Regions from separate parts of the Rhizobium sp. BR 249 genome, predicted to be linked through region 4. Evidence: predicted binding sites of a transcription regulator. Region 4 holds the regulator's gene; each other region holds the start of a gene.
The links. Region 4 encodes LexA, which represses DNA repair genes until DNA is damaged. Its sites were predicted from a motif close to TGTTCNNNNTGTGTTCNG; they were not measured.
Positions count from the first base shown of each region.

Region 1: recA (recombinase RecA) is a predicted target of LexA. The motif match lies at 1,420-1,437, and genes of this name have one in related genera.
Region 2: QD408_RS22355 (DUF5680 domain-containing protein) is a predicted target of LexA. The motif match lies at 3,406-3,423, and genes of this name have one in related genera.
Region 3: QD408_RS11930 (helicase-related protein) is a predicted target of LexA. The motif match lies at 1,865-1,882, and genes of this name have one in related genera.

Region 1 covers NZ_JARWKX010000024.1:31,502-37,502, reverse strand. The annotation lists gene QD408_RS21005 (pseudouridine-5'-phosphate glycosidase) at 1-289, opposite strand, end outside; gene QD408_RS21000 (carbohydrate kinase family protein) at 378-1,322, opposite strand; gene recA (recombinase RecA) at 1,552-2,640, shown strand; gene alaS (alanine--tRNA ligase) at 2,806-5,460, shown strand; gene QD408_RS20985 (AraC family transcriptional regulator) at 5,827-6,001, shown strand, end outside.
Region 2 covers NZ_JARWKX010000027.1:37,894-43,894, reverse strand. The annotation lists gene dnaE (DNA polymerase III subunit alpha) at 1-2,954, opposite strand, end outside; gene QD408_RS22355 (DUF5680 domain-containing protein) at 3,471-3,935, shown strand; gene QD408_RS22350 (ABC transporter ATP-binding protein) at 3,952-4,635, opposite strand; gene QD408_RS22345 (lipoprotein-releasing ABC transporter permease subunit) at 4,650-5,954, opposite strand; gene proS (proline--tRNA ligase) at 5,970-6,001, opposite strand, start outside.
Region 3 covers NZ_JARWKX010000010.1:118,786-124,786, forward strand. The annotation lists gene QD408_RS11915 (beta-ketoacyl-ACP reductase) at 1-393, shown strand, start outside; gene QD408_RS11920 (YMGG-like glycine zipper-containing protein) at 807-1,067, opposite strand; gene QD408_RS11925 (DUF3309 family protein) at 1,095-1,250, opposite strand; gene QD408_RS11930 (helicase-related protein) at 2,044-5,235, shown strand; gene QD408_RS11935 (RNA-binding S4 domain-containing protein) at 5,238-5,642, shown strand; gene fdxA (ferredoxin FdxA) at 5,837-6,001, shown strand, end outside.
Region 4 covers NZ_JARWKX010000022.1:35,125-41,125, reverse strand. The annotation lists gene QD408_RS20040 (ComEC/Rec2 family competence protein) at 1-2,101, shown strand, start outside; gene lexA (transcriptional repressor LexA) at 2,082-2,801, opposite strand; gene QD408_RS20030 (VOC family protein) at 3,000-3,893, shown strand; gene kdsA (3-deoxy-8-phosphooctulonate synthase) at 3,890-4,735, shown strand; gene eno (phosphopyruvate hydratase) at 4,876-6,001, shown strand, end outside.

The sequences.
Region 1 (6,001 bases), on a different contig from region 4:
CAGCGCGCGACACCTTCATCACATCAGTCGCCTTGGCGAGCTGCTCCAGTTCGGCGGATTCAAGGCCGATATGCAAGGTGCCGTGGATGACGGCGATCGTTGCCGGGACGGCGCCCTGTTCGCGGATGATCGTCTCGACGCTGCGGGCCATCTCGATATTGCCGGGGTAGGGCATGCCGTGGGTGATGATGGTCGATTCCAGCGCCACCAGCGGCGCGCCGCGCTGCTTGGCGCTGGCGACTTCCTTCGAATAGGCGATCGGCAGAAGAGGAGAGATGGGCTTGGTCATGATCTTTTCCTGTGATCGGCAGAGCATGATACCGAAAAGCCGGGCGGGTTTCGAACGGCGTCATGCTCAACTCTTTAATTCAGCCGCTTCAATGCAGAATTCTGGCCTCGGGAACAAGGGCAAGCGCCTCATTCAGGAGAACCGGCGTCAGATTTTCATTGACGGCGTGCCGCGACTGCACGGTCAGCACTGCTGCTGCCGCGCCGTGGCGAACAGCCTCCGCGAGCGGCAAGCCTGACATCAAGGCGGCGAGTGTGCCGGCGGCAAGGGAATCTCCGGCGCCCGTGACGTCGGCGACGGTCTCGGCGATCGGCGGCTGCAGCGTCACGGCGCGGCCCTCACAAATCGCAACCAGCTCGCGCCGGCCGCGGGTGACGACGGCGTTTCGGATGCCGATTTCGTTCAGGAGCGGCGGCCAATCGCCCACATCCTCCGGCTGTCCGCCGGTAAGAGCAGCGGCTTCGGCCTCGTTCAGGAACAGATAGTCGATATCCTCGATGCAGGGTTTCAGCCTGACAACCTTGGCCGGCGAGATCGCGATCGCCGCGACGGGTTTTGCGAGGGAGCGCGCCTTCGCGACGATTGCCGAGATCGTCTCTTCCGGCAGGTTGGCATCGAAAAGGATGAAATCATGGGCGGCGAAGGCTTCCCGCACCCAGCGGATGGAGAGCCGGCGCGGCACGAAGAAACGGTAGAGTTCCATGTCGGCAAGGGCGATGACGAGGTTGCCGTCCTTCTCGATGATCGCCGTGTAACTCGGCGTCTTGCGGTCGAGGAAAACGAAGGGGCGGTCATCGACGCCGGCGAAATCGGCGGCTTCACCGACCATCTCGCCGGTAGCGTCGCCGCCGCGCGGCGAGATCATCGTCACTTGAAAGCCGAGCCTTGCGAGATTGCGCGCGGCGTTGAAGCCGCCGCCGCCCGGTTCCTCGAACCATGTGCCGGGATTGCTGGTGCCTGGCGCCGTCTCGCCGGAAATACGGCCGCGCCGATCGATATGGGCGCCGCCGAGAACGAGAATCTTTTTCTTCATTTCAGCTGCTCTCCTGGCGCCGAAGGAGCGAATCGACCGGGAGAGCACCGTTCCGCCGGAGCCGGTTTTGACGGCTTAAGCCTTTGCTTTGCATCGATAAAACAAATATAGAACACGAACCGTTTTACCTTTTTCTTTCAATTGTTTGATCGCCTATTGCGGGAGTGGAACAAATAGGGTACAAACTCGACATTGCTTGAGCGGCTTCAATAACCTAAAGGTGGATCGGATGTCTCAGAATTCATTGCGGCTGGTAGAGGACAAATCGGTGGACAAAAGCAAGGCGCTTGAAGCGGCACTCTCACAGATAGAGCGGTCGTTCGGCAAGGGCTCGATCATGAAACTCGGCTCCAACGAGAACGTCGTCGAGATCGAGACGGTTTCGACGGGCTCGCTCGGCCTCGATATCGCGCTCGGCATCGGCGGCCTGCCGAAGGGGCGTATCATTGAAATCTACGGGCCGGAAAGCTCCGGTAAGACGACGCTCGCGTTGCAGACCATTGCGGAAGCGCAGAAGAAGGGCGGCATCTGCGCCTTCGTCGACGCCGAACACGCTCTCGATCCGGTCTATGCCCGCAAGCTCGGCGTCGATCTGCAGAACCTGCTGATCTCGCAGCCCGACACCGGCGAACAGGCGCTCGAAATCACCGATACGCTGGTGCGCTCCGGTGCCGTCGACGTTCTGGTCGTCGACTCGGTCGCTGCGCTGACGCCGCGCGCTGAAATCGAAGGCGAAATGGGCGACAGCCTTCCCGGCCTGCAGGCCCGCCTGATGAGCCAGGCGCTGCGCAAGCTCACCGCCTCGATCTCCAAGTCGAACTGCATGGTGATCTTCATCAACCAGATCCGCATGAAGATCGGCGTCATGTTCGGTTCGCCGGAAACGACGACGGGTGGCAACGCGCTGAAATTCTATGCTTCCGTCCGCCTCGACATTCGCCGCATCGGCGCGGTCAAGGAACGCGAAGAGGTGATCGGCAACCAGACCCGCGTCAAGGTCGTCAAGAACAAGATGGCGCCTCCCTTCAAGCAGGTCGAATTCGACATCATGTATGGCGAGGGCGTTTCCAAGACCGGCGAACTCGTCGATCTCGGCGTCAAGGCCGGCATCGTCGAGAAGTCGGGCGCCTGGTTCTCCTATAACAGCCAGCGTCTCGGTCAGGGCCGTGAAAACGCCAAGACCTTCCTGCGCGACAATCCGGATCTCGCCCGCGAGATCGAGCTGTCGCTGCGCCAGAATGCCGGCCTGATCGCCGACCGCTTCCTGCAGAACGGCGGACCGGATGCCAATGACGGCGATGACGCGGCGGAAATGTAATTTTCGCGCTCAGTTCGTCTGCCAGTCCATTTGAAAGTCAGACCGGCCGCATTCCCTGATCAGAATGCGGCCGGTTTTGTTTGTCGGCTGGACAGTGGCGGAGGCGAACGTTAAAAGCCGATGGATTTGTATTTATCCGCCTTGGGCAGCATTGAAGGGCATAGAATGAGCGGCGTGAACGATATCCGGTCGACCTTCCTCGACTATTTCAAGAAGAACGGCCACGAGATCGTTCCGTCTAGCCCGCTCGTGCCGCGCAACGACCCGACGCTGATGTTCACCAATGCCGGCATGGTGCAGTTCAAGAACGTCTTTACCGGCCTGGAAAAGCGTCCCTATTCCACGGCGACGACTTCGCAGAAGTGCGTGCGCGCCGGCGGCAAGCATAACGACCTCGACAATGTCGGTTATACCGCGCGTCACCTGACCTTCTTCGAAATGCTCGGCAACTTCTCCTTTGGCGACTATTTCAAGGAGAATGCGATCGAGCTTGCCTGGAAGCTCGTGACCGAGGGGTTCGACCTGCCGAAGCATCGCCTGTTGGTGACCGTCTATTCCGAAGACGAAGAAGCAGCGGCGCTGTGGAAGAAGATCGCCGGCTTCTCCGACGACAAGATCATCCGCATCCCGACCTCCGACAATTTCTGGCAGATGGGCGATACCGGCCCCTGCGGCCCTTGCTCTGAAATCTTCATCGACCAGGGCGAGAACGTCTGGGGCGGCCCTCCCGGTTCGCCTGAGGAAGATGGCGACCGGTTCCTGGAATTCTGGAACCTCGTCTTCATGCAGTTCGAGCAGACCGAGCCCGGCGTGCGCAACCCGCTGCCGCGTCCGTCGATCGATACCGGCATGGGTCTGGAGCGCATGGCCTGCATTCTCCAGGGCGTCCAGAGCGTTTTCGACACCGACCTGTTCCGCACGCTGACCGGCGCGATCGAGGATGCCGTCGGCGTCAAGGCCGCGGGCAGTGCCAGCCATCGCGTCATCGCCGATCACCTGCGCTCGTCCGCCTTCCTGATTGCCGATGGCGTTCTGCCGTCGAATGAAGGCCGTGGCTACGTGTTGCGTCGTATCATGCGCCGCGCCATGCGCCATGCCCAGCTTCTCGGCGCCAAGGAGCCGTTGATCTACAAGCTTCTGCCGACGCTGGTGCAGCAGATGGGCAGGGCCTATCCGGAGCTCGTGCGTGCCGAAGCGCTGATCTCCGAGACGCTGAAGCTCGAGGAAAACCGCTTCCGCAAGACGCTGGAACGCGGCCTGTCGCTTCTATCCGACGCGACCGCCGACCTTTCCAAGGGCGACATGCTCGATGGCGAGACGGCTTTCAAGCTCTACGATACCTACGGTTTCCCGCTCGACCTGACGCAGGATGCGCTGCGCGCCCGTGAAATCGGCGTCGATATATCGGGCTTTACCGATGCGATGCAGCGCCAGAAGGCCGAAGCCCGTTCGCATTGGGCCGGCTCCGGCGAGAAGGCAACGGAAACCGTCTGGTTCGAACTTAGGGAAAAGCACGGCGCCACCGAATTCCTCGGTTACGACACGGAGACCGCCGAAGGCGTTGTCCAGGCGATCGTTCGGGATGGGGCGGTTGCGACCGAGACCAAGGCCGGCGACAAGGTACAGATCGTCGTCAACCAGACGCCGTTCTATGGCGAATCCGGCGGCCAGATGGGCGATACCGGCGTGATCTCCTCCGACCACGGCAAGATCGAGATATCGGATACGCAGAAGAAGGGCGAAGGCCTCTTCGTGCATTCCGGAACCGTGATCGAAGGCGTGTTCAAGGCCGGCGACGCTGTTGTGTTGACGGTCGATCATGTCCGCCGTTCGCGCCTGCGCGCCAACCATTCTGCAACCCATCTGCTGCATGAGGCGATGCGTGAGGTGCTCGGTACCCATGTCGCCCAGAAGGGTTCGCTGGTCGCGCCCGAGCGCCTGCGTTTCGACGTGTCGCATCCGAAGCCGATGTCTGCGGAAGAACTGAAGATCGTCGAGGACATGGCCAATGAGATCGTGCTGCAGAATGCGCCGGTCACGACCCGCCTGATGAGCGTTGACGACGCCATCGCCGAAGGCGCCATGGCGCTGTTCGGCGAGAAGTACGGCGATGAAGTGCGTGTCGTGTCGATGGGCACAGGCCTTCATGGCGCAAAGAGCAACAAGCCTTACTCGGTCGAGCTTTGCGGCGGCACGCATGTGTCGGCCACCGGTCAGATCGGCCTCGTGCGTATCCTCGGCGAAAGCGCCGTCGGTGCAGGGGTGCGCCGTATCGAAGCGGTGACCGGTGAATCGGCGCGCGAATATCTCGCCGAGCAGGACGAGCGCGTGAAGACGCTCGCTGCCTCGCTGAAAGTTCAGCCTTCGGAAGTTCTGTCGCGCGTCGAAGCGCTGATGGACGAGCGCCGCAAGCTCGAAAAGGAACTGGCCGACGCCAAGCGCAAGCTTGCCATGGGCGGCGGGCAGGGCGGTTCTGCCGATGCCGTGCGCGAGGTCGCCGGAGTGAAGTTCCTCGGTAAGGCCGTGGCCGGCGTCGATCCGAAGGACCTCAAGGGTCTGGCCGATGACGGCAAAGCCAGTATCGGCTCCGGCGTCGTGACGCTCATCGGCGTGTCCGAGGATGGCAAGGCAAGTGCTGTTGTCGCGGTGACACCGGATCTGGTGCAGCGCTTCAGCGCCGTCGATCTCGTCCGTGTCGCTTCGGCCGCTCTCGGCGGCAAGGGCGGCGGCGGTCGTCCCGACATGGCGCAGGCCGGCGGCCCTGATGGCGCCAAGGCTGATGAGGCGCTTGAGGCTGTTGCAGCGGCACTTGCGGGCTGACCTGCCGTCCATTCCGCAGTTTCGAAAAGGCGGCAGCTCGGCTTCCGCCCAAGCTACATCATTCCTGTGACCTCAGGGCTTTGCCCGAGGGATGTCACAGGAATCCAGTGCGCCCAAGTCCTTGGGCGCGAAGGACTCTTTTCTTTAGGTGCTGATTCATTCACGGCGCAGACGCGCCGTGGCTGGATTCCTGTGACGAGCACAGGAATGAGGGAGGGGAGGCGGCGTAGCCGACATATGGCGACGCTTTTCTCTGCCGCTTACGGGCGATGACATAGCGTTGGCGCTCCGGACCGCGCAAGTGCGCAGGATTTGTCAAATCGGAATATGGTTCTTTCCAGTCGATCGATTTGCGCGAGGTTTGACATGAACGGCGAAACGGCATGGGCACTTTACGAAAGCCGTCTGAGACGGGTTTCGGCCTATATTCACGACCACCTCGATGAGGAGCTGGATATGGAGCGCCTGGCCGAAATCGCCTGTCTGTCGAGCTATCACTGGCACAGGATCTATCGGGCGATCTATGGCGAGACGCTGGCGG
Region 2 (6,001 bases), on a different contig from region 4:
TTGCTGTAGGAATCGAGCGGGTGGGCGGTGAGATAGAAGCCCAGCACCTGGAATTCCTTGAGCAGCCGCTCCGAAGCCAGCCAAGGGGAATAGGGCGGCAAGGAGATCTTCTCCGGGCCTGAGTTGAGTGCGCTGCCAAAAATGTCCGACTGGCCGCTCAGCTTGTTTTCCTGGGCGCGCTGGGCATAACCGAGAATGCGATCAAGGCCGGCGGCCAACTGGGCGCGGTCGGTGCCGAAACAATCGAAGGCGCCGGCATAGATCAGGCTTTCGAGCACGCGGCGGTTCACCTGGCGCGGATCGATGCGCAGGCAGAAATCCTCGATGCCGGCAAAAGGCTTGTCGCCGCGCACCTCGACGATGTGGTCGACGGCGGATTCGCCGACGCCTTTGAGGGCGGCCAGCGCGTAATAGATGCGATTGTCGCCGGTCTCGAAATGACGGAAGGAGGTCTGCACCGAGGGCGCGATCACCTCGATGCCGAGGCGCTTGGCGTCCTGACGGAAATCATTGACCTTTTCCGTGTTGGACATATCGAGCGTCATCGAGGCGGCGAGGAATTCGACCGGATAATGCGCCTTCATGTAGGCCGTCTGGTAGGAGACGATCGCGTAAGCGGCGGCGTGCGACTTGTTGAAGCCGTAGTTTGCGAACTTCGCCAAGAGTTCGAAGATGTTGTCGGCCTGCGGCTTCGATACGCCATTCTTGACGGCGCCGACGACGAAGCGTTCGCGCTGCTGGTCCATCTCCGCCTTGATCTTCTTACCCATGGCGCGGCGCAGAAGGTCGGCTTCGCCAAGCGAATAGCCCGACAGGACCTGGGCGATCTGCATCACCTGTTCCTGGTAGACGATAACGCCCTGCGTTTCCTTGAGCAGGTGGTCGATCATCGGATGGATCGATTCCAGCTCCTCATCGCCGTGCTTGCGGGCATTGTAGGTCGGGATGTTCTCCATCGGGCCGGGACGGTAAAGCGCCACCAGCGCGATGATGTCCTCGATGCAGTCCGGCTTCATGCCGATCAGCGCCTTGCGCATGCCGGCACTTTCCACCTGGAACACACCGACCGTCTCGCCGCGTGACAGCATCTCGTAGGTCAGTTTGTCGTCGAGAGGAATGGCGGCGAGATCGACATTGATGCCGCGCTTGGCAACGAAATCGACGGCGACCTTCAATACCGTCAGCGTCTTCAGGCCGAGGAAGTCGAATTTGACGAGGCCGGCCTGCTCCACCCACTTCATGTTGAACTGGGTGACCGGCATGTCGGAGCGCGGATCGCGATACATCGGCACCAGCTTGGAAAGCGGCCGGTCGCCGATGACGATGCCGGCGGCATGCGTCGAGGCGTGGCGATAAAGCCCTTCGATCTTCTGGGCGATGTCGAGCAGGCGCGCGACCACCGGCTCTTTCGCCGCCTCCTCCTGCAGCTTCGGCTCCTCCTCGATCGCCTTGGAGAGCGGCGTCGGATTGGCCGGATTGTTCGGCACGAGTTTGCAGATCTTGTCGACCTGGCCGTAGGGCATTTCCAGCACGCGGCCGACATCGCGAAGGGCGGCACGCGCCTGCAGCGAACCGAAGGTGATGATCTGCGCCACCTGCTCACGGCCATACTTGGCCTGAACGTAACGGATCACCTCTTCGCGGCGATCCTGGCAGAAGTCGATGTCGAAGTCCGGCATCGAGACGCGTTCCGGATTGAGGAAGCGCTCGAAGAGCAGCGAGAAACGCAACGGATCGACGTCGGTGATCGTCAGCGCATAAGCGACCAGCGAGCCCGCGCCGGACCCGCGGCCCGGACCGACCGGAATATCATGCTGCTTGGCCCATTTGATGAAGTCGGAAACGATCAGGAAGTAGCCGGGGAAGCGCATACGCTCGATGACGCTGAGCTCGAATTCCAGCCGCTCGCGATAATCCTTTTCTTCGTAGCCCGGCGACATGCCGAGCGTGGCAAGCCGCATATCGAGCCCTTCGACCGCCTGGCGGCGCAATTCGCCGGCCTCGGCGCGCTCGGCCTCCTCGGCATCGTCGGTGGCGCCGGTGAAGCGCGGCAGGATCGGCTTTCGCGTCTTCAGCACGAAGGAGCAGCGCCTGGCAATCTCGATCGTATTCTCCAGCGCTTCCGGCAGGTCGGCAAAAAGCTTGGCCATTTCGGCCCGGCTCTTCAGGTAATGATCCGGCGTCAGGCGAAAGCGGCTGTCGTCGGAAACGATGGCGTTGTGCGCAACCGCCATCAGCGCGTCATGGGCGTCGTAGTCGTCGCGCGCCGGGAAGAAGGCTTCGTTGGTCGCAACCAGCGGCAGGTCATGGGCATAGGCCAGCCCAACAATTTTTTGTTCGTGCCGCTTGTCGTAGGTGCCGTGCCGCTGCAGCTCGACATAGAGCCTGTCGCCGAAGAGGCGTTTCAGCGCGAGCAACCGGACTTCCGCCTGGGCGGGATGGCCGTCCTTGAGCGCCGCATCGACCGGCCCGGTCAGGGCGCCGGTCAGAGCGATCAGCCCTTCGGTCCCTGCCTCCTCCAGCCAAGAGGCCCTGATATGGATGGCCTGATTGCCCTCGCCGCCGAGATAGGCGCGGCTGACGAGATCGACGAGGCGTTCGTAACCGGCGTCCGTAGCGGCGAGAAGAACGATCGACGGCAGCTTGATCACCGCCTGCTGGCCGCCGCGCTTTTCCGTTTCCAGCCCGTCTTCCATGTCGATCGAGACCTGGCAGCCGATGATCGGCTGCAGGCCCTCGTCCATCGCCTTCTGAGAGAATTCCAGCGCGATGAACAGATTGTTGGTATCGGTGATGGCGATCGCCGGCTGGCTGTCGCCGGTCGCCTTGTAAAGGATCTTCTTCAGAGGCAGCGCGCCCTCGAGAAGCGAATAGGCGGAGTGGACCCTTAGGTGGATGAAGCCCGGCGTGCCGCCGGTCGCCTCACCCGTTGAACCCTTTGCCGTCTCCGCCATGATATGCCTTCCCAATCACCCGAATGAATCGGACGCATTGTCGGCATTGAGGGCGATGATGTCCAGAAGAAGTCCCGCGTCCGAACCGCATGACTGCCATGCGATCCCCTGAAAACTTTAGATCGCGATGACGATAAGCGAGAAGCTGGCAACGAACATTGCGATGGAGGTGAATGCTGCGATATCACGGATCATGTCAGTCATTTGGCTCTCCTTTACTCGTTATGTTTTTAATTTGTTCCATATATGTTCGCATGTCAACAGGAATCTTTTCCTCCGTACTTGCGTTTGAAAAATGCCCGTCGCGTGCTGCGAATCGCGCGCGGCCTCGATGCCGGCGTTGAATATACCCGGCAACCGCGCCTGGCATTCCCAACCCGGGACGGATCGGCGCGGATCGTCCAATGTCGGACGCGTGTGCCCCAGAGGAACAAAGCGCCGCTCGCCATTTTGTTCTTCTTATGTTCTAACCGTCCTGTTATATCAATTCAGATGAGTCAGGGGAGGAGGATGATAATGCTCGATAGCGCGATGCTGCACGGCTTCATTGTCGAGGCCAAGGCCGCGACCTACGTCGGGGGTGGTGTGCCTCGCCTGCCCTGCCGGCCGGGTGCTCATGATATCGGCTATTTCAGCGGCGACTGGCGCTATCTCGACAGTTATTTCGGCGGCACGGATTTCGCCGGCCAGGAAGTGGTGTGGTTTGCCGATGAACCCATCTGGGCGATGAATTATTTCGGCTGCGTCATCGCGCCCGATCTCATCGACGGCAGTGCGGCCGGAACGGTGATCAAGGCGGCGCTCTCGGCAATGTATCGGGAAGGCCGGTTTCTTGGCGGAATGGAATTCGATCATCCACTCGGCCGTTATATCGACCGCAGCGAAGGCGGCTGCGACCGGTTCAACGGCCATCAATGCATCATGGTCGGCGGCCGCAAGGCCTATGCGCTCGACTATCGCGGCGGGCTGGTCATCCCCTGATCGCTGGGCCGATGCGCTAGAAGTCGACGATCTTGCCGTCCGAGATCGTCACGCGCCGGTCCATGCGACGGGCGAGTTCGTGATTGTGGGTGGCGATGAGGGCGGCGAGGCCGGATTGGCGCACCAGCGCCTCCAGCGCGTCGAAGACGTAAGCTGCCGTTTCCGGGTCGAGATTGCCGGTTGGCTCGTCGGCCAGAAGCAAGCTCGGCGCATTGGCGACGGCCCGGGCGATCGCGACGCGCTGCTGTTCGCCGCCGGAAAGTTCGCCGGGGCGATGGGCGCCACGATGGCCGATGCGCATGTAATCGAGAAGCTGGCCGGCCCGCTCGCCGGCTTCCTTCCAGGACAGCCCGGCGATCAGCTGCGGCATCATGATGTTTTCGAGCGCCGAAAATTCCGGCAGGAGATGGTGGAACTGGTAGACGAAGCCGATCTCGCTGCGGCGGATCGCGGTACGCTTCTCGTCGGAAAGGCCGTCGCAGGCGTGGCCATTGATGGTGACTTCACCGCCGTCGGGATGTTCGAGCAGACCCGCGACATGCAGCAGCGTCGATTTGCCGGTGCCGGAGGGAGCAACGAGCGCGACCATCTCGCCTTTCGACAGCGAGAAATCCGCGCCTTTCAGGATGGCGAGCAGCGTATCGCCCTGCCCGTAATGGCGCTCGACGCCGGTAAGCTTGAGAACGACGTTGCGTTTCATGAAGGCGGCATTCCTTATTCGTAGCGCAGGGCCTGCACCGGATCGAGCCTGGAGGCGCGCCAGGCCGGGAAGATGGTCGCGATGAAGGAGAGGCTGAGCGCCATGACGACCACCGAGATCGTTTCGCTGATATCCATCTCGGCCGGCAGCTGGCTGAGGAAATAGACCTGCGGATTGAAGATTACGGTGCCGGAGATCCAGGAAAAGAACTGGCGGATGGATTCGATGTTGACGCAGACGAGAACGCCGAGCAGCACGCCCGCAAGCGTGCCGACGATGCCGATCGCCGCCCCGGTCATGAAGAAGATGCGCATGATCGCGCCGGCGCTGGCGCCCATGGTGCGCAGGATGGCGATATCGCTGCCCTTGTCCTTCACCAGCATGATGAGGCCGGAAATGATGTTCAGCGCCGCGACAAGCACGATCAGCGTCAGAATCATGAACATGACGTTGCGTTCGACCTGGAGCGCCGAGAAGAAGGTCTGGTTGCGCTGGCGCCAATCGGTAATGGCGATCTGGCGGCCGGCCGCTTCTTCCACCTTGGGCCTCAGATTGTCGATATCGTCGGGGTTGTCGACGAAGAGCTCGATCGACTGCACCAGCCCTTCGGCATTGAAGTAAAGCTGCGCCTCCTCGAGCGGCATGAAGATGATCGAGGAATCATATTCCGACATGCCGATCTCGAAGAGGCCGGAGATCTTGTAGGACTTGACGCGCGGGCTGACGCCCATCGGCGTAATGTCACCATCCGGCGACGTCAGCGTAATCAGGTCACCGACGCGCAGACCGAGCTGATCGGCCATGCGGGTGCCGATCAACACGCCTTCACCGGAGGCATAGCCCACCATGTCGCCCGATTTGATGTTTTCGGAAATCGTCTTGAGCTTGGTCAGATCGTCGGCGCGGGCTCCGCGCACCAGCGCGCCGGTGCTGCCGCCGGCCTGGGCGGAGGCGAGCACCTGGCCTTCCACCAAAGGCAGCGCCATCTTGACGCCGGGCACGGCGGCGAACCTGCCGGCAAGGTCGGCATAGTCGGTGAAAGGCCCGTCGACCGGCTGCACGATCATATGACCGTTGATGCCGAGGATGCGCGAGACGAGCTCGGTGCGGAAGCCATTCATGACGGCCATGACGATGATGAGCGTCGCCACGCCGAGCATGATGCCGACGAAGGAGAAGCCGGCGATCACCGATATGAAGGCCTCCTTGCGGCGGGCGCGCAGATAGCGCCACGCCACGAGGCGTTCGAAGGTGGAAAATGGCTTGCCAGCCGGACCCAAGCCGGATTTGGAACTCCGGTCCACTGCTGCCTCTGCCATTTCGCCTCCGTTTCCTTAAGCCACGAACCTGTTGATCGCCGCTTCGA
Region 3 (6,001 bases), on a different contig from region 4:
AACATGACGCATCAGGTCTGGACGGGCATGCGCGACCGCAGCTTCGGCCGTATCGTCAATATCTCGTCGATCAACGGCCAGAAGGGCCAGATGGGACAGGCGAATTATTCGGCCGCCAAGGCCGGCGATCTCGGCTTCACCAAGGCGCTCGCCCAGGAAGGGGCGGCGAAGAATATCACCGTCAACGCCATCTGCCCCGGTTATATCGGAACCGAGATGGTGCTTGCCGTGCCGGAGAAGGTGCTGAACGAACGCATCATTCCGCAGATCCCGGTCGGCCGCCTCGGCGAGCCTGAAGAGATCGCGCGCTGCGTCACCTTCCTCGCCTCCGACGATGCCGGCTTCATCACCGGTTCGACGCTGACGGCCAATGGCGGGCAGTTCTTCGTTTAACGCAGCGAACGCTTATCGATTTGCAAAGGCGCGTTGCAGGACGCGCCTTTGCTTTTTGTTCGGGAGTCAGAGGCGGCTGCCGATGTTCCGGTCCCGCTGAACCCTAATCTTGACCGGCACTCGTTGCCGCGAGCGATCTCTGCTGCGAAGAGCTGAGATCGCGGCTGTCAGGAAAGCCGCGGCGATAAGGGCGGCCATGACGGAATTCAGGACAATCTGGTCCATGGAAATATTCCTTTCAGTGCGTCGGGCGATGGTGCCTGCCCTGCGCTCATGAAGGAAATATGCGCCTGGCTAGCGGGCGCCGGTAGATTTGACTTTCGCGACCGATCGTCAACGTCATGTTGACGGACCCGCGGCAAAGAAAAACGGGCGCAGAAGCGCCCGTTGGGAGTCCGATATGCTTTCGCCGGTCAGTAGCGGCAGCGAGCCTCGTAGCGGCGGCCGTAGCGGTCGCGATAGATGCAGTAGCCGCGGCGTTCGACCGACTGGCCGATGAGAGCGCCGGTCAGGCCGCCGGCAACGGCGCCGACTGCGGCACCACCCCAGCTGTTGGTGACGGCGCCGCCGATGATAGCGCCGGTGCCGGCGCCGATCGCGGTGCCTTGCTCGGTCGCGGTGCAGGACGCCAGAGCGCCGACGAGCGCGCCAATAAGAACGATCTTCTTCATCATGTCGTAACTCCCCAGGTTAGGTGGGCCTTAGATGCGGCCCATTAGTACAAGGATAATGATAATCACGAGAACTAGCCCCAAACCGCCAGAAGGTCCATAGCCCCAGCCACGGCTGTAACCCCAATTCGGCAAGGCTCCGATCAGGAGCAGAATGAGGATAATGAGAAGTATTGTGCCAAGCATGGGTGTGTTTCCTTCATTTCATCCGCAATCTGATGGACCAGAAACCCGTATTGGCGATTTTTGTTCCCGGTTAGGCCAGGAAATGTGACGCCGCCCGATTTGCGTCATATCGAAACCTGTTCGCATGGTTAAAAAGTCATTTAAATACAATATGTTGCGGTGAACAAAGCGAGAAGATCCCGATGTCGCCGATTCGTCAGCGATTCGTTCCGTTTTTGATCGGCGCGCAGGCTTCGGCGAATTCGATTTAACGCCTTATGAATCCGGCTCTTGAAAGATTAATGGCGATGCGATGATGCGGGGCAAGAAGATCCGCCGGCGATCCGCATCTAGCGCTCCAGCCAGACTCGACCACCAGATATGGCCGTGAACGAAAGGCGAAAACGAGACGGTCGGCGATTCGTCGCCGATTCGTTCCGGCTTTGATCGAGAGGTTAATTTCGGGCGCAATTTTCGATTGCCGATGCCCGGTCGGAATCGTCGATCGTGATGGTGAAAATGCGAACGAGCAAGAATCCCAAGATTCAGCATCTAGTGGGAAAAAGTGATTCAAAATCAATAGTTAGCCGTGAACAAAAGCTGAATCAGCCGGAGTCAGCGATTCGTCGCTGATTCGTTCTCAAGCTGTTCCGAATCGGAAATTCCGGCGTTCCGAACGACTCGCAAAGGTCGTAATTCCGTTAGCAATTTGAAATCTTCCCTTGCGTTTGCGGCGGCGGCTGTCCATGTGTTCTGTGCTTCCATCCGGAGGCCGAAATTTTCCTGGGGCCGCCCGCCTCGTTTGCATGGACCGATGACTCTGACTTCGCAGCCGATGATTCTGAGCGGGCGCGGTGTGACCGCCGTGCTCGGGCCGACCAATACCGGCAAGACCCATTATGCCATCGAGCGCATGGTTGCGCACGGAACCGGCGTGATCGGCCTGCCGCTCAGGCTGTTGGCGCGCGAGGTCTATACGCGGGTGGTGGAGAAGGTCGGCGTGCAGAACGTGGCGCTGGTCACCGGCGAGGAAAAAATTTCGCCGCCCAATGCGCGCTTTTCCGTCTGCACGGTCGAAGCGATGCCGCGGGAGACCAAGGCCGCCTTCGTCGCGATCGACGAGGTGCAGCTCGCCGGCGATCTCGAGCGCGGCCATATCTTCACAGACCGCATCCTGCATCTTCGCGGCCGTGATGAAACGCTGCTGCTGGGTGCTGCGACAATGCGGCCGATCCTGCAGCATATCCTGCCCGGCATCACGATCGTCGAGCGGCCGCGGCTTTCCCATCTCCTTTACGCCGGGCAGAAGAAGATCACCCGGCTGCCGCAGCGCTCGGCCATCGTCGCCTTTTCCGCCGACGAGGTCTATGCCATCGCCGAGCTCATCCGCCGGCAGCGCGGCGGGGCTGCCGTCGTGCTGGGGGCGCTCAGCCCGCGCACCCGAAATGCGCAGGTCGCGCTCTACCAGGCGGGCGACGTCGAATATCTGGTGGCGACCGATGCGATCGGCATGGGCCTCAATCTCGACGTCGATCACGTCGCTTTCGCCCAGGACCGGAAATTCGACGGCTACCAGTTCCGCAATCTCAATCCGGCCGAACTCGGCCAGATCGCCGGCCGCGCCGGGCGGCATGTGCGGGACGGCACCTTCGGCGTCACCGGACAGGTCTCGCCCTTCGACGAGGAGCTGGTGCAGCGGATCGAGGGACATGAATTCGACAACGTCAAGGTTCTGCAGTGGCGCACGACGGAGATGGACTTCTCCTCGATCCAGTCGTTGCGCGCCAGCCTGGAGGCCGGGCCGCGCGTGCCGGGACTGACGCGGGCGCTGCCGGCGGTCGACCAGCAGGCGCTGGAACAGCTTTCGCGCTATCCCGAGGTGATCGACCTCGCCGACAGGCCGGCCCGCGTCGAAAAACTCTGGGAGGCTTGCGCGCTGCCCGACTACCGGCGTATCACTCCGGCACAACATGCCGATCTTATTTCGACCCTCTTTTCCGATCTCGTGCGCTATGGCACGGTGAACGAGCAGTTTCTTGCGGAGCAGGTTCATCGCTCGGATCGAACTGATGGGGAAATTGACACGCTTTCGGCGCGAATCGCGCAGATAAGAACCTGGACCTATGTCTCGAATCGGCCCGGCTGGCTGGCCGATCCGACACATTGGCAGGAAAAGACGCGGGAAATCGAAGATCGATTGTCCGATGCGTTACATGAAAGGTTGACGAAACGCTTTGTTGATCGCAGGACATCTGTGCTCATGAAGCGCCTGAGAGAGAATGCGATGCTGGAAGCTGAAATCAGTGTGAATGGCGATGTCTTCGTTGAAGGACATCATGTAGGGCAGTTGAGCGGATTCCGCTTCACGCCGGTGGCGGGAACGGATGGACCGGATGCCAAGGCGGTTCAGGCTGCGTCGCAGAAGGCGCTCGCGCTCGAGTTCGAAGCCCGCGCGGCCCGGCTGCATGCCGCTGGCAACAGCGATCTGGCGATCGGCTCGGATGGATTGATCCGCTGGGTCGGCGATCCCGTGGCGCGGCTTTCCGGCAGCGATCACGTCATGCGCCCGCGGGTGATTCTGCTCGCCGACGAGCAGTTGACGGGCAATGCCCGCGATCACGTTGCGGCCCGCATCGAGCGCTTCGTCAATCATCACATCAGCACGGTGCTGAAGCCGCTGGACGATCTGTCCCGCGCCGAAGACCTGCAGGGTCTTGCCAAGGGGCTTGCCTTCCAGCTCGTCGAGAATCTCGGCGTGCTCTTCCGTCGCGACGTGACTGAAGAGGTGAAGTCGCTGGACCAGGAGGCGCGCGCCTCGATGCGCCGTTACGGCGTGCGGTTCGGCGCTTACCACATCTTCGTCCCGGCGCTGCTGAAGCCGGCCCCGGCCGAGCTCATCACGCTTCTCTGGGCTCTGAAGAACGATGGTCTCGACAAACCCGGCTACGGCGATCTCATCCCCGTGCTCGCGGCCGGCCGCACCTCCGTCGTCACCGATCCAAGCTTCGAGCGAATGTTCTACAAGCTCGCCGGCTTCCGCTTCCTCGGCAAGCGCGCCGTGCGCATCGATATTCTCGAACGGCTGGCAGACATCATCCGTCCGCTGCTGCAATGGAAGCCCGGCCAGAACAACCGTCCGGAGGGCGCCTATGACGGCCGCCGCTTCACGACAACGACGGCGATGCTGTCGATCCTCGGCGCGACGCTGGAGGACATGGAGGAAATCCTCAAGGGCCTCGGCTATCGCGCCGATGCGGTGAAGGCGGAAGAGGCGTCGGCCCATCTTGCGACACAGGATGCGGCTTCTGCGCCTGCCGCCGCTGACGCGCCTGCGGAAGAGACGGCCGAAAAGGCCGATCACGACGATGCTGACGGGGCGACCGACGAGACCGCTGCCGAGGCGGTTTCGGCAGCTGCCGAGGCGACTGCCGCGGAAGCCGTTGAGAGCACGGCGCCGGAAGCGGCCGAAACAGATGCTCCGGCGGAGGCTTCTGCTTCCGCGGACGCCGCATCCGCTTCTGGAGAAGCCGGCGAGCCGGCCGAACCGAAACCGGTTCTTCTGTGGCGTCTCGGTGGCCGCAACGACAACCAGCGCCAGGCGCGCGGCGGGCATGGCGAACGCCGTGGCGGTCATGGCCAGGAGCGCGGCCAGAACCAGGAACGCGGCGACCGCAATCGCCGCCCGGGCGGTGGTGAAGGCAATCGCGGCGGTGACGGCCGGGACAACAACCGCCCCAACCGTGGCAAGGACGGCGACGGCCGCGACGGCGGCAGGCCGCAGCAGGCAAGGGGCGACCGCAACAACCAATCGCGGGGCGACCAGCCGCGCGGCGACCGGCAGGACCGTGGCGACCGCAAGGATCGCGGCGAGCGCAACGACCGCAATAACAATCGCGGCTCGCAGCCGCTGCGCTTCGAGGCCAAGCCGCCGCGCAAGGAGAAGCCGATCGATCCGGATTCGCCTTTCGCCAAGCTCGCTGCCCTCAAGGAGCAGATGAAGAAGTAGTCATGAGCGGGGAGACACAGCCGACAAGCGGTTCGCGCCAGCGCATCGACAAATGGCTGTTCTTCACGCGCATGGTGAAGTCGCGCTCGCTGGCGCAAAGTCATGTGCAGTCGGGCCATGTCCGCATCAACGGCGAGCGCTGCAGCCAGCCGAGCCAGATGGTCAAGCCGGGCGACCGCGTCGAGCTGACGCTCGATCGGCGCGATGTTATTCTCGTCGTGCGTCTTGCCGGCGAGCGGCGAGGGCCTTACGAGGAGGCGCGGCTGCTCTATGAAGACCTGTCGCCGCCGCCGGGTGAGGCAAAACGCCTCACCCCCTATGAGCAGGCGATCAGGGCGACCGGCAGCGGCCGTCCGACCAAAAAGGAAAGACGCGCAATCGATAGACTGATGTCGGACGAGGATTAGAAAACTCTGCCTGCGGCGGCGGCTTTTGCAGATCGTTTATCCTTGAAATTAGGCGCCAAAGCCGATACGTGACTGACAACCCGCCGGACGCGTACTTGCCTCTCAAGCCTGCCTACGCTGTTCCTCCGGCACGGGGATAGGCGCGACGTTCCAGGTTGGCCGGCCCCATCTGCATGGAAATCCTGGAGTTCTTCATGACCTATGTCGTGACCGACAATTGCATCAAGTGCAAATACACCGATTGCGTGGAAGTCTGCCCCGTCGACTGCTTCTATGAAGGCGAGAATTTCCTCGTCATCCATCCGGATGAATGCATCGATTGCGGCGTCTGCGAGCCTGAATGTCCCGCCGAGGCGATC
Region 4 (6,001 bases):
CGGCAGCGGCAGGACGGTCTTGCGGGCAACGCTGCTGGCGCTCGCACTTGTGGTCTGCGGCATGCTTTCGGCGCAGTTCGAGACCTGGCGAGCCTCGACCGTAATTCTTGATTCCGCCGTGACGACGACGATAACCGGCCGTGTCGAGCGGCGTGAGGGCGACGATCGCGGGCGATGGCGCTACATTCTTGCCGTCACCGCCACCGAGGCGCCAACGCTGAAACGGCCGCCGGAGCGTGTCACGGCGATCGCCCGCGGAGCGGACGCTTCTTTCGAGATCGGCGACATCATTACCGGCAGGGCGCGGCTGACGCCGCCGGCAGGGCCGGCGCTTCCCGAACTCAACGATTTCTCCTTCGGCGCCTATTTCGACGGCATCGGCGCAAACGGCTACTTCTATGGTGCACCCGACAAGGTCGATGTGCAGGCGGGGCCGCAGGCCGCGGCATCGACATCGGAAGCGCTGCTCGAATGGCTCTACCGGCTGCGCAGTGGCATCGGTGATCGCATAAGATCGGTCCTGCCCGGCGACACCGGTGCGTTTGCGGCCGCCCTCGTGACCGACGAGCGGCGCGCCATCTCGAATGAGACGACGGAGGCGCTGCGCCAGTCCGGACTTGCCCATATCATCGCCATATCGGGTCTCAACATGGCGTTGTCTGCCGGCATCTTCTTCGTCGGCTTTCGAATGCTGCTCAGCCTCTTTCCCGGTATCGCCCAGGCCTATCCAACGAAGAAGATCGCCGCCGGCGGCGCGCTGCTCGCCGTTACCGCCTATTTTCTGATCTCCGGCTTCGCCGTCTCGGCCGAACGCGCCTTCATCATGATGGCCGTCATGCTGATCGCCGTCTTCTTCGACCGGCCGTCGATCAGCCTGCGCAATGTCGCGCTGTCCGCGCTGGTCATCATTGCCATCTCACCGTCCGAGGTATTGGGTCCGAGCTTCCAGATGTCCTTTGCCGCGACGCTGGCGCTGGTATCGGGTTATCAGCTCTGGAAGGATCGGCGCGTCCGTGAAAATGCCTTTCTGAAACTGCCGATCGTTCGGCCCTTCGTTGCGGTCGGAGGCTTCTTTGCCGGCGTCTTCCTAACTTCGTTGATCGGCGGCTTTTCGACCGCGCTCTTTTCGATCGAGCATTTTCATCGCCTGACGGCTTACGGCTTGCCGGCAAACCTCGCGACGATACCCATCATCTCCTTCATCGTCATGCCCGCCGGCCTGTTGGCAATGCTGCTCATGCCTTTCGGTCTGGACGCACTGCCCTGGAAGGTGGTCGGATTTGGCCTCGACCTGGTGATCGCGGTCGCAAAGACGGTTTCCGGCTGGGGTGGCGGCATCGGGATCGGCCGTTTGCCCGGCTGGTACTTCGCTGTTGCCGTTGCCGGCTTCCTGCTCATGACGCTCTTGCGCACGCGCCTGCGCCGTATCGGCACCGCCGTCATGACGGCTTCGACGCTCGTTTTGCTTGTTCTTCCATCCGCCCACTCGCCGGACCTTGTCATTTCGGAGGATGGCGGTCTTGTCGGGATCGTTGAGGCCGCAGCCATGGCCTCCACTCGCGAAAGGCCGCCGAATTTCATTTTCGATCAGTGGCAGAGAGCGCTGGTCCTGCCGACCCATCATTCGCCGAAGATGCTGGATGGCCCCGCTATCCCCGAGGCAGACGATCGGCGTCTGCAGCTTTCCCCGGATCAGCGGGAGGAAGCGAGGAGCGCGATGCAGGCGGCCGCGGCAAACGGCGAGGCCAACCGCTTTTCCTGCGTTAAGAAGGCCTGGTGCATATCGCGGCTGGCAAATGGAAAAGTCGTAACCGTCATCGACAACGCCGCCTATCTCGGCCCGGCCTGCGATGTGGGCAATATCGTCGTGACGCCGGTGCGGCTGCGGTTCGACCGCTGCCGTTCACGCGCGACGCTCTTCACTGGCGAGACGCTGCGCCGGACCGGTTCCGTCGAGTTGCGCTTTACGGATGACGGTCCGCAGACCGTCACCGCATTCAGCACGCTGTCGCGGCCGTGGATGCGCCATCGCGCTTATGATTGGCGCAGCGGGAGTTTTGCCGAATCCAGCCCGCCCGGTGTCAATGATAGCGGCGAATGAGGCCGACGAGCTTGCCCTGAACCTTGACGCGATCCGGCCCGAAGATACGGGTTTCGTAAGCCGGGTTGGCCGCTTCGAGCGCGATGGAAGCGCCTTTGCGGCGGAAGCGTTTGAGCGTCGCTTCCTCGTCGTCGACGAGGGCCACGACGATGTCGCCAGGGCTGGCGGTGCTCCCATTGCGAATGATCACGGTGTCGCCATCGAAGATACCGGCGTCGATCATCGAATCGCCTTTGACCTCCAGCGCATAGTGTTCACCATTGCCGAGCATATCGGCCGGAACCACGATGTCGTGGGTGTTGTTCTGGATCGCCGAGATCGGAACGCCGGCGGCGATGCGGCCCATGACGGGCACGGAGACCGAGTTGCCGTTGTCGGCGACGGGCTTTGCAGGAGCGGGAGCGGCGACCGGCTGGGGCTTGCCGAGGCTGCCTTCGATGACGCTCGGCGAAAAACCGCGCCGGGGCTGGATGCTGGGGCTGTAGGCCTCCGGAAGCTTGATCACTTCGAGGGCGCGGGCGCGGTTCGGTAGGCGGCGAATGAAGCCACGCTCCTCGAGCGCCGTGATCAAGCGGTGAATGCCGGATTTCGAGGCGAGATCCAAGGCATCCTTCATCTCGTCGAAAGACGGTGGAACGCCGGATTCCTTCATGCGCTCATGAATGAAAAGGAGTAGCTCCTGTTGTTTGCGCGTGAGCATCGACGTCAGACCCCGTGATTGAAACAAATCCAGAACAGACACTATATGTTCCATATGTGTTCCGCAAGTAGCTAAATTTCCGTAAAACTTCCCATCAACTCGTTGCGATTTTTATTTTCATTTGCGGGATTTGGCAGGCAAGTCTTGAATTGAGAGTGCGCTGTCGCACATCTCTTGCCATTTCAGGGAGAGGAACCGATGAACGAGCATGCCAAGCCGCACCCGCTGGATCATGTCGTGCTGCCGGTCGTCAATATCGATCTTGCGCGCGAGAGGCTCGGCAAGCTCGGTTTCACCGTTGCCGCCGATGCGCGCCATCCCTTTGGAACGGAAAATGCCTGCGTCTTCTTCGCCGACAAAACCTATCTGGAGCCGCTCGGCGTTGCGAGCGTCGAGGAGAGCGAGGCATCGGCGCGGAAAGGCAATGTCTTCACCGCCCGCAACCAGGCTTTCCGCTTCCGCTGCGGCGAGGAGGGGCTTTCGGCAATCGTCTTCGCCACCGAGAATTCCACCCTCGATCATAAGAAGTTCGCCACCAGGGGATCGAGCGCCGGCGAGATGTTGGAGTTCAGCCGGCCGATGAAGATGCCGGATGGTTCGGAGAGCGTCGGCAGCTTCAAATTGGCCTTTGCGGGCGATCTGCGCGCGCCCGATCTCTTCCTGTTCACCTGTCAGCGCATCAACCCGCTGCCGGCCGATCGTGGTGCGCTGGAGAAACATGCCAATGGCGTCACGGGAATTGCCGAGGTGGCGCTTTCAGCCCCGGAACCAGCGGCCTTCGGCGCCTTCGTCAGCCTTGCCGCGGCGCAATCGGCAGTCGAGAAAACCGGTTTCGGCGTCAATATCGCGGCATCGAATGCGAGAATCAGCCTGATGACGCCGGAAGGGCTTGAGGCCTATTTCGAGATCGCCGTCTCATCCGCCGAGCGCGGCCTGCGGGGCCGGGCAATCCTCTTCAATGTCGCCGATCTTGCCGTGACAGAAGCGCATTTGGCTGCTAACGGGGTGACCTACACGCGCAAGAACAATCGCATTCTGGTGAAGCCCGCGCCCGGTCAGGGCACGCTCTTCGCCTTCGAGGAACCACGATGAGCTCCAATACCAATTCCGAAGTCAAGGTTGGCGAAGGCAACGGCCAGGTCACCTTTTCCAATACCGGCCGCCTGTCCTTGATCGCCGGCCCCTGCCAGATGGAGAGCCGGGATCATGCTTTCATGATGGCCGGCGCGCTGAAGGAGCTTTGCGCAAAGCTCGGCATCGGCCTCATCTACAAGAGCTCCTTCGACAAGGCGAACCGCACGTCGCTTTCGGCAGAACGCGGCATCGGGCTTGAGAAGGGCATGGAGATCTTTGCCGACCTGAAGAAGGAATTCGGTTTTCCGGTCCTGACCGACGTCCATACCGCCGAGCAATGCGACGAGGTCGCAAAGGTGGTCGATGTTCTGCAGATCCCGGCCTTCCTCTGCCGCCAGACCGACCTTCTCATCGCCGCCGCCAAGACCGGCCGCGCCGTCAACGTCAAGAAGGGCCAGTTCCTTGCGCCCTGGGATATGAAGAACGTCCTGAAGAAGCTCAATGCCAGCGGCAATCCGAACGTGCTGCTGTGCGAGCGCGGCGCTTCCTTCGGCTACAATACGCTGGTCTCCGACATGCGCTCGCTGCCGATCATGGCAGCGATGGGTGCGCCTGTGATTTTCGACGCGACCCATTCCGTGGCGCAGCCGGGCGGGCAGGGCGAATCCTCCGGCGGTCAACGGGAGTTCGTCGAAACGCTGGCGCGCGCCGCAGTCGCCACCGGCATTGCTGGCGTCTTCCTCGAAACCCATCAGGACCCGGACAATGCGCCTTCCGACGGCCCGAACATGGTCTATCTCAAGGATATGCCGCGGCTTCTCGAAAAGCTGCTGGCCTTCGACGCGGTCGCCAAGGGCTGACAGTCAAAAGCCTGACACGAACGTGCTGTAGCGACGACTGGATATGGACATGGAAGGGATCGCAAAGTGCCATTGTAATTTGCGCACCTTCGATTAAGACGGTTTCGAACCCCTATCACCCACCCGAGCAGGAAGAACCCATGACTGCAATCACCGATATCATTGCCCGCGAGATTCTCGATAGCCGTGGCAACCCCACCGTCGAAGTCGATGTCTATCTCGAAGACGGCAGCATGGGCCGCGCGGCTGTACCCTCGGGCGCTTCGACCGGCGCGCATGAGGCGGTCGAGCTGCGCGACGGCGGCAAGCGCTACCTCGGCAAGGGCGTCCAGAAGGCGGTCGAGGCCGCCAACACCGAGATCTTCGACGCGATCGGCGGCATCGACGCCGAAAATCAGATCCAGATCGACAACATCATGATCGAGCTCGACGGCACGCCGAACAAGTCGCGCCTCGGCGCCAACGCCATTCTCGGCGTCTCGCTTGCAGTCGCCAAGGCCGCCGCTCAGGCTTCCGGCCTGCCGCTCTACCGTTACGTCGGCGGCGCTTCCGCAAGCCTGCTGCCGGTGCCGATGATGAACATCATCAACGGCGGCGCCCATGCCGACAATCCGATCGACTTCCAGGAGTTCATGATCCTGCCGGTCGGCGCCGATACGATCGCCGAAGCCGTGCGCATGGGCTCGGAAGTCTTCCACACGCTCCGCAAGGAACTCGCGGCACAGGGCCACAACACCAATGTCGGCGATGAAGGCGGTTTCGCACCGGGCCTGAAGAGCGCTTCCGAAGCCCTCGATTTCATCATGAAGTCGGTCGAGAAAGCCGGCTACAGGCCGGGCGAGGACATCTACCTCGGCCTCGATTGCGCCTCGACGGAATTCTTCAAGGACGGCAAATACGTTCTCGAAGGTGAAGGCCGCACGCTCGAGCCCGGCGCCATGGCCGAATACCTGGCCGAACTCGCCGCCAAGTACCCGATCATCTCGATCGAAGACGGCATGGCCGAAGACGACTGGGACGGCTGGAAGACGCTGACCGACCTGATCGGCAAGAAGACCCAGCTGGTCGGCGACGATCTCTTCGTCACCAACTCCGCCCGTCTTCGCGACGGCATCCGCATGGGCGTCGCCAACTCGATCCTCGTCAAGGTCAACCAGATCGGCTCGCTGACGGAAACGCTCGACGCGGTCAATACGGCGCACAAGGCTGCCTACACCGCCGTCATGTCGCATCGCTCCGGCGAAACGGAAGATTCGACCATTGCCG